2 regions of the Rhodococcus sp. RS1C4 genome follow, and region 1 is predicted to be linked to the other one. Evidence: riboswitches for the same ligand, from Rfam matches in the RefSeq annotation. Region 1 holds a riboswitch; the other holds the start of a gene.

Region 1 (5,966 bases):
CGCCGCCGACCAGCACAGCCTGCACCAATTCCTGATGCACGGTGTTGGAACGGTCGCGCACGGCGACGTGCTCGGTCAACGTGTGAAGTGCAGTGCGGGCCTCCTCTTCCGACGCTCGAAGCTGCGCCAGCGTGTTCGCAGTCTGCAGCACGATCGACGCGTGGTCGGCCAGAGCGGACAGCATTGCGATCTGCTCCGGTGCAAAAACATGTTCCTGACGTGTAGCGGAGAACAACACGCCGAGAACACGGCCGTCGGAGAGCATCGGCACACCGAGGATCGACACGATGCCTTCGCCGTGAACGGCGTCGTCGATGTCGGTGTCGTGCGTACCCTCGTCGTACTCGCTGTAACGCTGAACCCATTGCGCGCTGCGCGAATCGGCGATCCGGCTGGCGAGCCCCATACCGGCCGGAACTCGAAGGCGTCGAAACTGAGGGGTGACGGATCCGATCGTCTTGCGAACGTGGAGGTCCCGAGTGCCCGAGTCGAACTCGGACAGGTACGTGACGTCGCTACCCATCATGTCGTGCGCACGCGAGACCAGGCGTTCGAGCAGTCCGTCGATGTCGCGCACTTCTGCCAAGTCGCGGGCGCTGGCGAACAGGGTGCCCAGCTCGTGCTCTCGCCGGCGAAGCCGACTGACCTCCTCTCGCATCGCACGGGAGCGCAGCAGTGCTGACGCCCGTGTTGCGGCATCGACACCGAGCTCGGCGAGGCGCGCGTCGAGCTCGGTGTCACCGATGTCGTCGGTCAGCGCTTCGACAACCTTCGCGGAGTTGTCGGCAGGTGTCATGGGTTCGAGACTAACCAGCTGCCGGTCCGTGGAATGCACCACGAGACCAGCGACGCTACCCCCTGGGGGTATATGTTGCTATCGTCGATGGCATGCAGTCAATCGGCTTCCGTGGACGAGGCGCGGCCTCGACGGGACTTCTGATTGCCCTGGTGGTGTTCGGGGTGCTGCTGATGCATTCTGTGACGCCAGTTATGTCGGCGGCGTCTGGAGCGATGGTCGGCGATCATCACTCGATGGTGGCGTCGGATGCCGTCGACGGCTCGGTTCCGGTCGCATTCGGCGAGCACGACTGCCCGTCGGCGCATCAGATGATGCACCCCTGCATGGGCACCACTGCGTCGTGGTCTGCGCTGACCGACCCGGTGACGAGCGGTGAGATCGACCTGTCGCCGATATCGACGGAGTGGCGCCACATACGCGTCGACTCGACTCAGGAGCGAGCTCCTCCGTGGACATTGTGGGAGTTGGACAAATCGGTGACCTTGCGAGTGTGACAGGGAGCCCGGTCGACTGGCGTCTACCGGCGAATCCGATTCCCTGTTCTACTCACTCTTGCAAGGAGTTTCACATGCACACCAAGATTGCCGCCTCGATCGCCGCTGCCACCATCGGCGCGTTCCTGCTGAGCGGCTGTAGTGACACCTCGACCGATTCGTCGATGGACGGGCAGTCGACGGAGACGATGTCGTCGAGTGCGTCGGCTGAGTTCAACGATGCCGACGTGATGTTCGCGCGGATGATGTACCCGCATCACGCACAGGCAGTCGAGATGGCAGAGATGGTGCAAGGCCGTAGCGACAACCCGGACGTGCAGGCGTTGGCGTCGGCGATCGCTGCCGCGCAACAACCCGAGATGGACCAGCTGACGAGCTGGCTGGCCGAGTGGGATCAGCCCGCACCCTCGGGGGACATGGGCACCATGGGCGGGATGGATCATGGCTCGGGCACGGGCATGATGACCCAGCAGGACATGGATACCTTGGCCGGCCTGACGGGTCCGGAGTTCGACCGGCAGTGGTCGACGATGATGATCGCTCACCACACCGGTGCGATCGAAATGGCGCAAGCCGAGATCGCGAACGGATCCAACCAGGATGCGCAGCAGATGGCCCGCACAATCGTCGAGACGCAGCAGCAGGAAATCGACACCATGCAGCAACTGCTGGGCTGATCTCGAATCCTGTCGAACGAAGGGCTGCATCCTCATTCATCTCGCGGGGGATGCAGCCCTCTCCGACCGCAGATCGCGGGGGTTGTTGTCCCGGCTCGAACTGCGAATGCATCGACCTGACTCACCACGCTCTGGGTATGAGTTGTTACGGTCATGTTTCGAAGTTCTCACAAGAGGAGGCGGGGCGTGTCGACGCGCGACCAGATCGAAGCGATTTACCAGCAGGTCCTGACGCGTAACGCCGGCGAGCCCGAGTTTCATCAGGCAGCGGCCGAGGTGTTCGAGTCGCTGCAAGTCGTCCTCGAACACCGACCCGAATACGCCGACGCCGCACTGATCGAGCGCCTGTGCGAACCGGAACGGCAGATCATCTTCAGGGTCCCGTGGGTCGACGATTCCGGGTCCGTACACGTCAACCGCGGATTCCGAGTGCAGTACAACAGCGCGCTCGGACCGTACAAGGGCGGCCTGCGCTTTCACCCCAGCGTCAACCTCGGCATCGTCAAGTTCCTGGGCTTCGAGCAGATCTTCAAGAACTCACTTACCGGACTTCCCATCGGCGGCGGGAAAGGCGGCGCGGATTTCGATCCGAAAGGCCGATCCGACGCCGAGGTCATGCGCTTCTGTCAGTCGTTCATGACCGAGCTGCATCGTCACATCGGCGAATACACCGACGTGCCCGCCGGAGACATCGGCGTCGGCGGACGCGAAATCGGCTACCTGTTCGGCCAATACAAACGACTCACCAACTCGTACGAGTCGGGAGTGCTCACCGGCAAGGGAACGTCCTGGGGAGGGTCTCAGGTGCGGCGTGAGGCGACGGGATACGGTGCCGCCTACTTCGTTGCCGACATGCTGGAAACCCTCGGGACCTCGCTCGACGGCAAAACCGTGGTGGTCTCCGGCTCGGGCAACGTCGCGATCTACGCGATCGAGAAAGTACATCAGCTGGGCGGCAAGGTCGTTGCATGCTCGGATTCGTCGGGATACGTCGTCGATCCGAATGGAATCGATCTCGAACTACTCAAGGATCTCAAGGAAGTTCGACGCGAACGCATCAGCGCCTATTGCGACACCGTGAAGGCTGCGACATTCACGGCGGACGGGTCGATTTGGGACGTGGCGTGCGATGTCGCAATCCCGTCGGCAACACAGAACGAGCTCGATGCAGACGCGGCAAAAGTGTTGATCAACAACCAGGTGCGCGTCGTGGCCGAGGGTGCGAACATGCCTACCACTCCGGACGCAGTGCAGTTGTTCCGTGACGCCGGAGTTGCCTTCGCTCCAGGAAAGGCCGCCAATGCAGGCGGAGTCGCGACATCAGCACTCGAGATGCAGCAGAACGCATCTCGCGACTCGTGGAGCTTCCACTACACCGACGAACGTCTCGCGGCGATCATGAATGGAATTCACGCGCGGACCATCGAAACAGCAGCGGAATACGGCAAGCCCGGCGACTACGTGCACGGCGCCAACATCGCCGGATTCATTAAGGTCGCCGACGCAATGGTCGCCCTGGGAGTTGTCTGAGACTCGAACTGGCCGGTGATCCGGTGCCCGACGTCGACGAGACATCGCCAGCACCCGCCGTCCGTAGTCCGGGCGGCGATGAATGCGAAGGTGCGACACTTGACATCGTTCGAGTGCATTGTTTCCCTGACCGGCGGTGCGCGGTCGAAGGCAGCGCGCGACGGTCGCACACCGACCTGGCTGCTCTCGACCCGTCGCGACGACCTCGTTCGGCACCGAGTTCTCCCGACAACGGACAGCCTGGCCGCACAAGTGCCGACCGAGCGAGCGCGGCGTTGGCTCGGGATTCTGGAAAGCACAGAAGTAATAGCCTTCGCGATCGGGTTTTCGACGATCGCCGGGTGCGCGTTCGGACCTTGAGCGCTACCACGCCGTTCGCAGTGTGCGACTGGCGATCCAAGTGCAGTGGATCGCAAAAATAGACTTCTGATCCGCATCGACGCCGAGTATCCTCGGACGCAGGTTCAAGAGTGACAGTCAGCGGTACCTGGCCGACTGTCCGGCAACCCCGTCTCCATCGACAGGGGTGCCCCAGGGGAAGAACCGGCTCGACCGACGGCCGTCGGCGAGCAAGTCGATGGAGGTACCGAACCTCCGGGACGAGGTGAGTCATGTCTGATCCATTCGGACTTGCTGAGGCACAGGCGAAGTGGAACCCGATCCCGCCGGAACGCAGACGACGGTGGTGCCGGACCCTGCTCGACTACCCGCCGATCTGGTACGGGACCTTCGCGATGATCGCGACAAGGCAACACATCCTCGACGGCGGCTACACCAACATCGTCGCGTGGATCGATCTCGCCAAAAGAGCGGAAGCCGTTGGCTTCACCCCGGAGACGTGGCTGATCTTCCGGCAGAGTCTTCAGCGTGAGTACCTGATCGAGGACTTCCCGTCCCACCCGGCGAAACGGCTCGGCAACGGCGGGATCGAGTCCCTCGTCGTCGACCCGGAAGACTTCGCCGACTGGCCATGGATGTACGAGGCCGGATATCGAGCATCCGAGTCGACCGTCAGATCCCTCGCACGACCGGCCGACCTGTAGGTCACCGCGCTGCGGTGAAGCGGAACCGTTTCGATGGTCATTGCGTCTAACCTGTTGATCGACGTGATCGAGGGGGTCGGGTGCGTACACGAATAGCGGCATCAATGGCTGTAGCGGCACTGCTTGCCGGATGCAGCGGGGGTGTCGAAGGCAGTCCCGTCGCCGCTGAGCGCTGGGATCCGTGCAGCATCACCCCAGAAGCGGTGGACGCAACTGGGTTGGACAACTCCACCCGTCAGGAAGGATGGGGTCGCGGTATCGAGGTTCCGGACTGGGCGCGGTGCGTGTTCAGCGCTCCAGGGGGCGCGAATTCGCCCTACGGACTGAGCGTGATGTCATCGATTGAGCACACGCTCGACGAAGCCCGTGCCGACCCCTCTAATCGTGACGGCCGTGATCTAACAATCGGTGGTCGCGATGCCTACATGTACGTTACCGAGTTCGGTAATGCGCTCAGAGACTGCAAGATCGCTATCGATGTCCCGCCAGGCGTTGTGGTGTTCACTGCGCTGTATGAGATGGACGACGGCGTGGATGCCTGCGCAGTAGTGAAGAGGCACGTCAACGATCTGGAGTCTGCGGTTCCGGCCGCACCGAAGTAGGGGGCTCGATGAGTAATCCTGGAGAACCGGTCACCTATTGGAAGGCCCTGGCTGTTGCTGCAGACAACAATCAGTTGTATCTGAACGAGGAAGCTGCCCACGCCTGCTACGAAGCGTGCGACAAGTACATCGCAAAGTTGAAGGTGCATCAGAAAACTGCGAGGGATCTTCGGAACGTTACCGGCTGGGGTGACTTCAATATGGGACTTCACTTGCAGAAGGTTTTCGCCGACAAAGCCGATGGCGGCGAGAACAACATGGTCGACGTGTTGCAGAGTCATATCGACGTCGTCGAGGAAATGAAGATTGTCTTCAACAAGTTCTTCACTTCGACAAATGACGTGGACGAGGCAAACGCCGGAGGCATTCAAGTCGACGGGCCTAGGTAGCGTCAGACGGCACGGAAACGCAGCTTGGTCTCAACCGGTCAACGCGTCGGCTCGGTTGAAACTACGTGAGCTCCGGTGGGCGTTGTGGTGTGTGGGCTCAGGGTAGGGCGGCAGAATTCAGGCATTGACCTTGACGCTAGGTCATGGTTGAGACTGAAGGCATGCAGATAGGGCAACTCGCTACCGCGGCCGACACCACACCGAGAACGGTGCGTCACTACCACCGCCTCGGTCTCCTCGCCGAGCCTCAACGGCGCGGGAACGGCTACCGCGAGTACACGATGAACGATGTCGTTCGGCTCATGCGCATTCGCTGGCTCGCGACCAACGGCGTCCCGCTCGGATCGGTTGCCGCGGTTCTCGCGCGCGACGCCTCTGACATCGAGGGTGCTGACGACACAATCGCTGATCTACGCGACCTCGTCGCAGCAC
Region 2 (5,966 bases), on a different contig from region 1:
ATTGGAGTCGGGCGTTGTGGTGTACAGGCAGGTCAGAGGGTCGGCTGATGCGGCGTCGACGCCGGGCAGCCAGGTGCGGGCATACGTCTGCAGTCGGTCGACACCGTCCTCGCGAGCGACGAAATCTCGCGTGTCGGGATCGACGATCGGTCCGGTTCCGTGTTCGCCGATCTTGACGCCCTCTTCGCCCTGCAGACCGTAGATCCCCTCACCGTCGAGTTCGGCGCCGGGGTGGTGGATGAAGCTCGGCCAGTCGGCCGAGGTGGTCGGTAGGAAGTGTGCGGGTTGTTCCTGTGTGGTGACCAGTTCGGGCAGGGTGACGTGCGAGTCGACTACCTTCGACGTCCAGGCACCTGCGGCGACCACGATGTGGTCGGCCACGTAGGTGTGCGCGTCGGTGGACACCTCGCTCGCGGAGATGCTGCGCACCGGACTGCCGTACTCGATTCTCGCCCCGAGGGCGGCAGCCGCAGCGGTGAACGCGGCCACACTACGGTCGGCGTGCAACCGCCCGGCGTCCGGGTGATAAAGCACTGTTGTGTCGAATTTCAGCCCTGCCCAACGCTTCTGTGCCTCACGCGGTTCGAGGACCTCGCTCGCCAGCCCGGCCTTCGCGAGCGCCTCGACGCGCGGAGTCACGATGACGGGTGCACCGTGATCGACGGCGCCCGTGAGCGTCAGTAGCTCTGTAGCGGTCTCGTTTTCGAGCTTTCGCCACAGTGTGTACGCACGCGCGGCGAGGTCGACGTAGTAGTCGTCGGCGTAGGCATGACGGAAGATGCGGGAAGTTCCGTGTGACGCGCCGTTACGATGGCCCGGCGCGAATTGTTCCAGCAGGGTGACGCGGTGGCCACGCCGTGCGAGCACCCAGGCGGACGCCGCACCGATCACTCCGCCACCGACGACTACTACGTTCATGTACCGATTATCCAGCCTTGCGCGGCAGACCCGGCGGGTTGACGACCGATTCGGTGACTGCCTCGTCCTTCAGGCCCCACCGGTCGATGACCTTCTGGTAATCACCGGTCTCGATCGCATGGTCGATCGCCTCCTGCACGGCCTCGATGAGCCCGTTGTCCTTCTTCGTCGTCACGGCGATCTCACCCTGCAAAGCGTCGCCTGCTCCGGAGACCGTGCCGATGATCTTGCTCTCGCCACTGGTGGCAGCGTGATAGACAGCGCTCGGGTTCGGCCCGACGTAGCCGTCGATGCGACCGGAAGACAGTGCGAGGTAATAGTCGGACGTGTTCTGGTAGTAGGCGATCTCGGCCGGAGCCAACCCGTCGGCGATGTTGGCCTCGTTCCACTCCACCAGCAGCTGCTCCTGGTTGGTACCCGATCCGACACCGATCTTCTTGCCCGCGATGTCCTCTCGCTTGTCGACAGTCCAGTCCGTGTCCTTCTGCGTCTCGAACGCGAGGTTGTCCAGACGGTACGTCGCGAAGTCGTACTTGTCCTTGCGCTCCTCGGTGACCGTGACGTTCGAGATGAAGACGTCGTTCTCGCCCGAGTCGATCTTGACGAAGTTCTGCGCCCAGTCGGCGACGGTGATCTCGGGCTTCAATCCCAGGATGTCGGCAATGAGGATGCCGAAGTCGACCTCGGATCCGACGACGGTGGTGTCGTCGGTGGCGTAGAAGCGCAGCGGCGGGGCAGTTCCGGATGTTCCGGCGATGGTCAGCACGCCGCTGTCACGGATCGCCTGCGGAACCTTGGCTGCGATGTCGTCCACCTTGTCGGCGTGGACTCGGCCTTCCTGCTCCGGCGAGAGATCGAAGGTCTGACCTGTCTCGGTCACCACCTCGGATTCCGCCGCCGGCTCGCTGCATGCGGTGAGGGTCACGGCCGCAGCAGAGAGTGCAGACGCGAGGACAAGAAGTCCCCGGTTGAATCTGGGCATGGTTGTTCCTTGTGTTGTGTGGGTGTGGAGGTCTAGAGAACGTGCGCGAGAAAAGCTTTGGTGCGCGGTTCCTGTGGATTGTCGAGCAGTTCGGAAGGAGTGCCTCGTTCGACGACCTGCCCGGCATCCATGAAGACGACGGTGTCGGCGATTTCCTTGGCGAATCCGACCTCGTGGGTCACGATCACCAGGGTCGCGCCTTCACGGGCCAGTCCTCGGATGACTTCGAGTACCTCTCCGACCAGCTCGGGGTCGAGGGCCGACGTCGGTTCGTCGAACAGAATCACTTTGGGACGCAGAGCAAGTGCGCGTGCGATCGCCACACGCTGCTGCTGCCCGCCCGACAGGCGTCGTGGATAGTCGTGTGCCTTGTCCTTCAACCCGACGCGCTCGAGAAGGGCGAGCGCCTCGGGTTCCACGTCGGCACGCTTGCGCTTCTGCGCGGACACCGGAGCTTCGAGCACGTTCTCGAGAACGGTCAGGTGCGGAAACAGATTGAAGTTCTGGAACACGAAACCGATCTGCGAGCGCTGCTTCAGGATGTCCTTGTTGCTGAGCTCGTGCAGTTTGTTGCCCCGACGACGGTATCCGACGAGGTCGCCGTCGACACGGACCGTTCCCTGATCGACCTTCTCGAGGTGGTTGAGGCTGCGTAACAGCGTCGACTTGCCCGACCCGGAGGGACCGATGATCACCGTCACCTCACCGGGCCGGACGACGAGGTCGACACCCTTGAGGACCTCGAGTGGTCCGTAGGACTTGTGCACGCCCCGGACCTCGACGGCGTACTTGCTGTTCTCGGTGGGCGTGGTGGCGTCGAGCGTCGTCATCGCGTTGCTCCTCCGCGCGGCGGTGCGGTGATCTCGGCAACCCGCTTGCGAATCTTCTGGATCGGTGTCAGGGGAATGGTCCGCACCGCGCCTTTGGCGTAGTGCCGTTCGACGTAGAACTGCACGACGGACAGAACCGAGGTCAAGATGATGTACCAGACCGTCGCGACCATGAGCAACGGAACGACGCGGCCGTTACGGCCGTAAATGACCTGCACCTGGTAGAACAGCTCGGCGATCGCCATGACGGACACGATCGAGGTCCCCTTGAAGAGGCTGATCACCTCGTTCGCGGCATTCGGCAGGATGCCCCGCATCGCCTGTGGCAGAACGATCTTGAAGAACTCGCGCCGCTTCGGGATACCCAGCGCGGCAGCGGCTTCGAGTTGGCCCTGGTCCACCGAGATGATGCCGGCACGGACGATCTCGGCCGAGTACGCAGCCTGATGAAGAGCAAGACCGATGATCGCGGCCGTCGATCCACTGATGACGTTGTTGACGTTGAACTCGAAGAACGCAGGACCGAAGGGAATTCCGAGCGTCAATGTCTGATACAGGTACGCGATGTTGAACCAGAACAGAAGCTGCACGATCAGCGGAATGGACCTGAACGCCCAGATGTAGAACCACGAAATGACCTGCAGAACAGGGTTGTTGGACAACCGAGCGACAGCAAGACCGATACCGATCGCGAACCCGATCAGCGTGCCCCAGAACGTCAGCTGAATCGTCAACCACAGCGCGGACATGACCGACGCCGCCGTGAAGTACTGAGCGAACGTCGTCCAATCCCAGCCCGGGTTGGTGGCCAGACCGTGGACGAACTGCGCCACGAGTACGAGAACCACCACGCTGACGATCCAGCGCCACGGGTGCCATTTCTTGGCGACGATCAGATCTTCGTCGTCGACGGTCGGTTCTGCGGCGGCGGGCCGCGCGTCCAATTGAGTCACCGGATCCACCGGGTGTGAGCATGCATGATCGAAACCTTTGCCGAGGTAAGTAGAGCGAGGGGTGGTGCGATGCGGGTAGCGCGCTAGCTACAGCAGTACGTCGCGATACGGCACAGGTCGACGTGCAGACGACGCCACTCGGTCCGGTACAGCGGTGCGCTGTTCATGTGTCCTCCATCGGTCCTGGCGGTAGCACCCACACCTACCGTGAGGCAGGGGGTTGCTGCGACGTCGTAGAGCCAAGGTCTCTCGGTCGCTCTGGATGGTGACAGGAATGTATTCGCTCGATAGTGCAACCGTCAAGTCAGCGCAACCGATTTGTGCAGCGGCGCTTGACGTTAGGGTTCGAATCACCCTGATTTCAAACCTTGCATCCAGGAAGACGGATTATTCGGAGTGCGTTGCAATCGAACACTTGTTCGAGTACCTTCGAAGCCATGGGGAAGCCGGGGGGCATCGAAGAGCGGGTACGGAGCGAGGCCGACGCGGCTGCGCATATCCTCGACGGCCTTGCAGAGTCACGCAGGGCCGAAAACCGAGCTTCGGCCGAACTGATCCGCGGCCTGTACGCACTCGGAGAGTTCAGGCTGGCCACCGAGGCGGATATCCACAGCCAGGGCGGCGAAGCGGACGTGACACTCGCGCAGCGAGCCGTCGAATGCGAGGCCTCGGTGACTCTTGCTCTGTCGCGCACAGCGACTCGCGAGAGACTGATCGTGGGCAGGGAATTTGGAGGAGCGACTCCCGGCCATCCTCGACGCATTCAGAGCGGGCGACCTCGACTATCAACGGGTTCGCACCATCGCGCTCGTGCTGTCGAAAGCGAGCGACAACACCGTCCGCGGGATCGAAGCAGATGTTCTGGCCTCTGCACGTCGGTGCAGTATCCGTCGATTGCGCGAGCGCATCTGGGCGCACTGGTTCGACTACAACGAGGCCGAAGCACTGGCGGCACGCAAGGCAACAGAATCGGAAGAACCATGCGCATCGATCAAGCACGGCGCCGACGGAATGGCCACTCTGTTCGCAAAGATGACCGCTCTCGAAGGCGTGGAATGCAATTCGGTTCTCGACGAGATCGCAGGCACGGTGATGGTCCCGGGCAACGGTGTACCCGCGCGCAAGAACAAACGCACACGCACGCCCCGACCGACCGCCCCCACCGGCGATCCACCCGACGAGCTGTATGCACCCACGTGGTGGGAAACGTACATCGGTGAGTACAGCGAATACGGCGACGTGGCCGACACCGATCGGGCTGCCTACGTGCCGTCGCTCGGTGACATCGCGCGACTGACAGACCCCACGGCACGTGCCGACGCGATTTTCCTCCGAGAACGATTCCTCGAACATCGCGCAGTCGTGACCGCGCGTGAACGCTACCGGCCGCCGCCGTTCTGACGAACAGGCGGCACGACCGAATTCAACGCTGCGAGCGCAACCGAGGTGAACGCTCGCACCCCGACGTCGATGGCGACGTCGGGGTCGGGCGCGTACCAGGGGCTGTGACCGTTCGGCACCGGAACCCTGCTCGCCACTTCTTCCGCCAGACCGGTGCCGAAGTACCAATAGACAGACGGGACACCGAAACTGGTGCCGTATTCGCCGAAGTCCTCCGAACCGGTGACCGGGTCGACCACGGTGAAGCCGTGCTCGCCGAACTCGGTTTCGAGCGCCGATCGAACGGTCTCGAATGCGGCGACGTCGTTGACGTTCAGCGGGAAGTGCACCGTGTGCTCGAATTCGGGTTCTGCCTGGAGGCCGCTGGCCTGGGCTTCGGCAACGACGATTCGACGCACGGATCGCTCGATCAGAGACCGCACCTCCTCGGTGAACGACCGAGCGTTGACGGTGAACGTCAATTCGTCGGGAAGGATGTTGCTGACGGTGCCCGCATGAATCGTGCCCACCGATACCACCGCAGTCTCGTTCGGCGGAACCTCCCTGGACACGATGGTCTGCAAACGCAGGATCATCGACGCCGCCAGCACGACGAGATCGACGGTCTTGTGCGGACCGGCCGCATGCCCACCGTCGCCGCGCAGAGTTATCTGCCAGGTATCGGCAGCGGCTTGCAACACCGCGGGCCGTGACCCGACGGTGCCCGGAGCAAGTGCGCCGCTGGCATGCTGCCCGAGCACGATGTGCGGGGTCGGATGATCGTCGAAGATTCCCGACGCCAACTGCGCGCGTGCCCCCGATCCGACCTCCTCCGCAGGCTGGAAGATCGCGACGACGGTGCCCGACCACCGGTCCCGTACCGCCAGGAGCCTGTCGATCGTG

Evidence for each region. Region 1 has a riboswitch for S-adenosylmethionine ahead of CH289_RS18155 (mandelate racemase/muconate lactonizing protein). Riboswitches for the same ligand answer to the same signal wherever they lie in the genome.
Region 2: it holds a riboswitch for S-adenosylmethionine, as region 1 does, so the genes downstream of both, CH289_RS13265 (amino acid ABC transporter permease) here and CH289_RS18155 (mandelate racemase/muconate lactonizing protein) in region 1, are expected to answer to the same signal.

Annotation. Positions count from the first base shown of each region.
Region 1 is NZ_NOXZ01000035.1:32,301-38,266, forward strand. It holds gene CH289_RS18130 (helix-turn-helix domain-containing protein) at 1-796, opposite strand, end outside; gene CH289_RS18135 (DUF6153 family protein) at 889-1,293, shown strand; gene CH289_RS18140 (DUF305 domain-containing protein) at 1,368-1,970, shown strand; gene gdhA (NADP-specific glutamate dehydrogenase) at 2,157-3,500, shown strand; SAM riboswitch class IV at 3,963-4,082, shown strand; gene CH289_RS18155 (mandelate racemase/muconate lactonizing protein) at 4,112-4,543, shown strand; gene CH289_RS18160 (DUF3558 family protein) at 4,648-5,145, shown strand; gene CH289_RS18165 (hypothetical protein) at 5,154-5,534, shown strand; gene CH289_RS18170 (MerR family transcriptional regulator) at 5,678-5,966, shown strand, end outside.
Region 2 is NZ_NOXZ01000027.1:6,448-12,413, reverse strand. It holds gene CH289_RS13280 (FAD-dependent oxidoreductase) at 1-918, opposite strand, end outside; gene CH289_RS13275 (ABC transporter substrate-binding protein) at 926-1,900, opposite strand; gene CH289_RS13270 (amino acid ABC transporter ATP-binding protein) at 1,933-2,730, opposite strand; gene CH289_RS13265 (amino acid ABC transporter permease) at 2,727-3,692, opposite strand; SAM riboswitch class I at 3,855-3,952, opposite strand; gene CH289_RS13260 (DUF222 domain-containing protein) at 4,413-5,084, shown strand; gene CH289_RS13255 (amidohydrolase) at 5,063-5,966, opposite strand, start outside.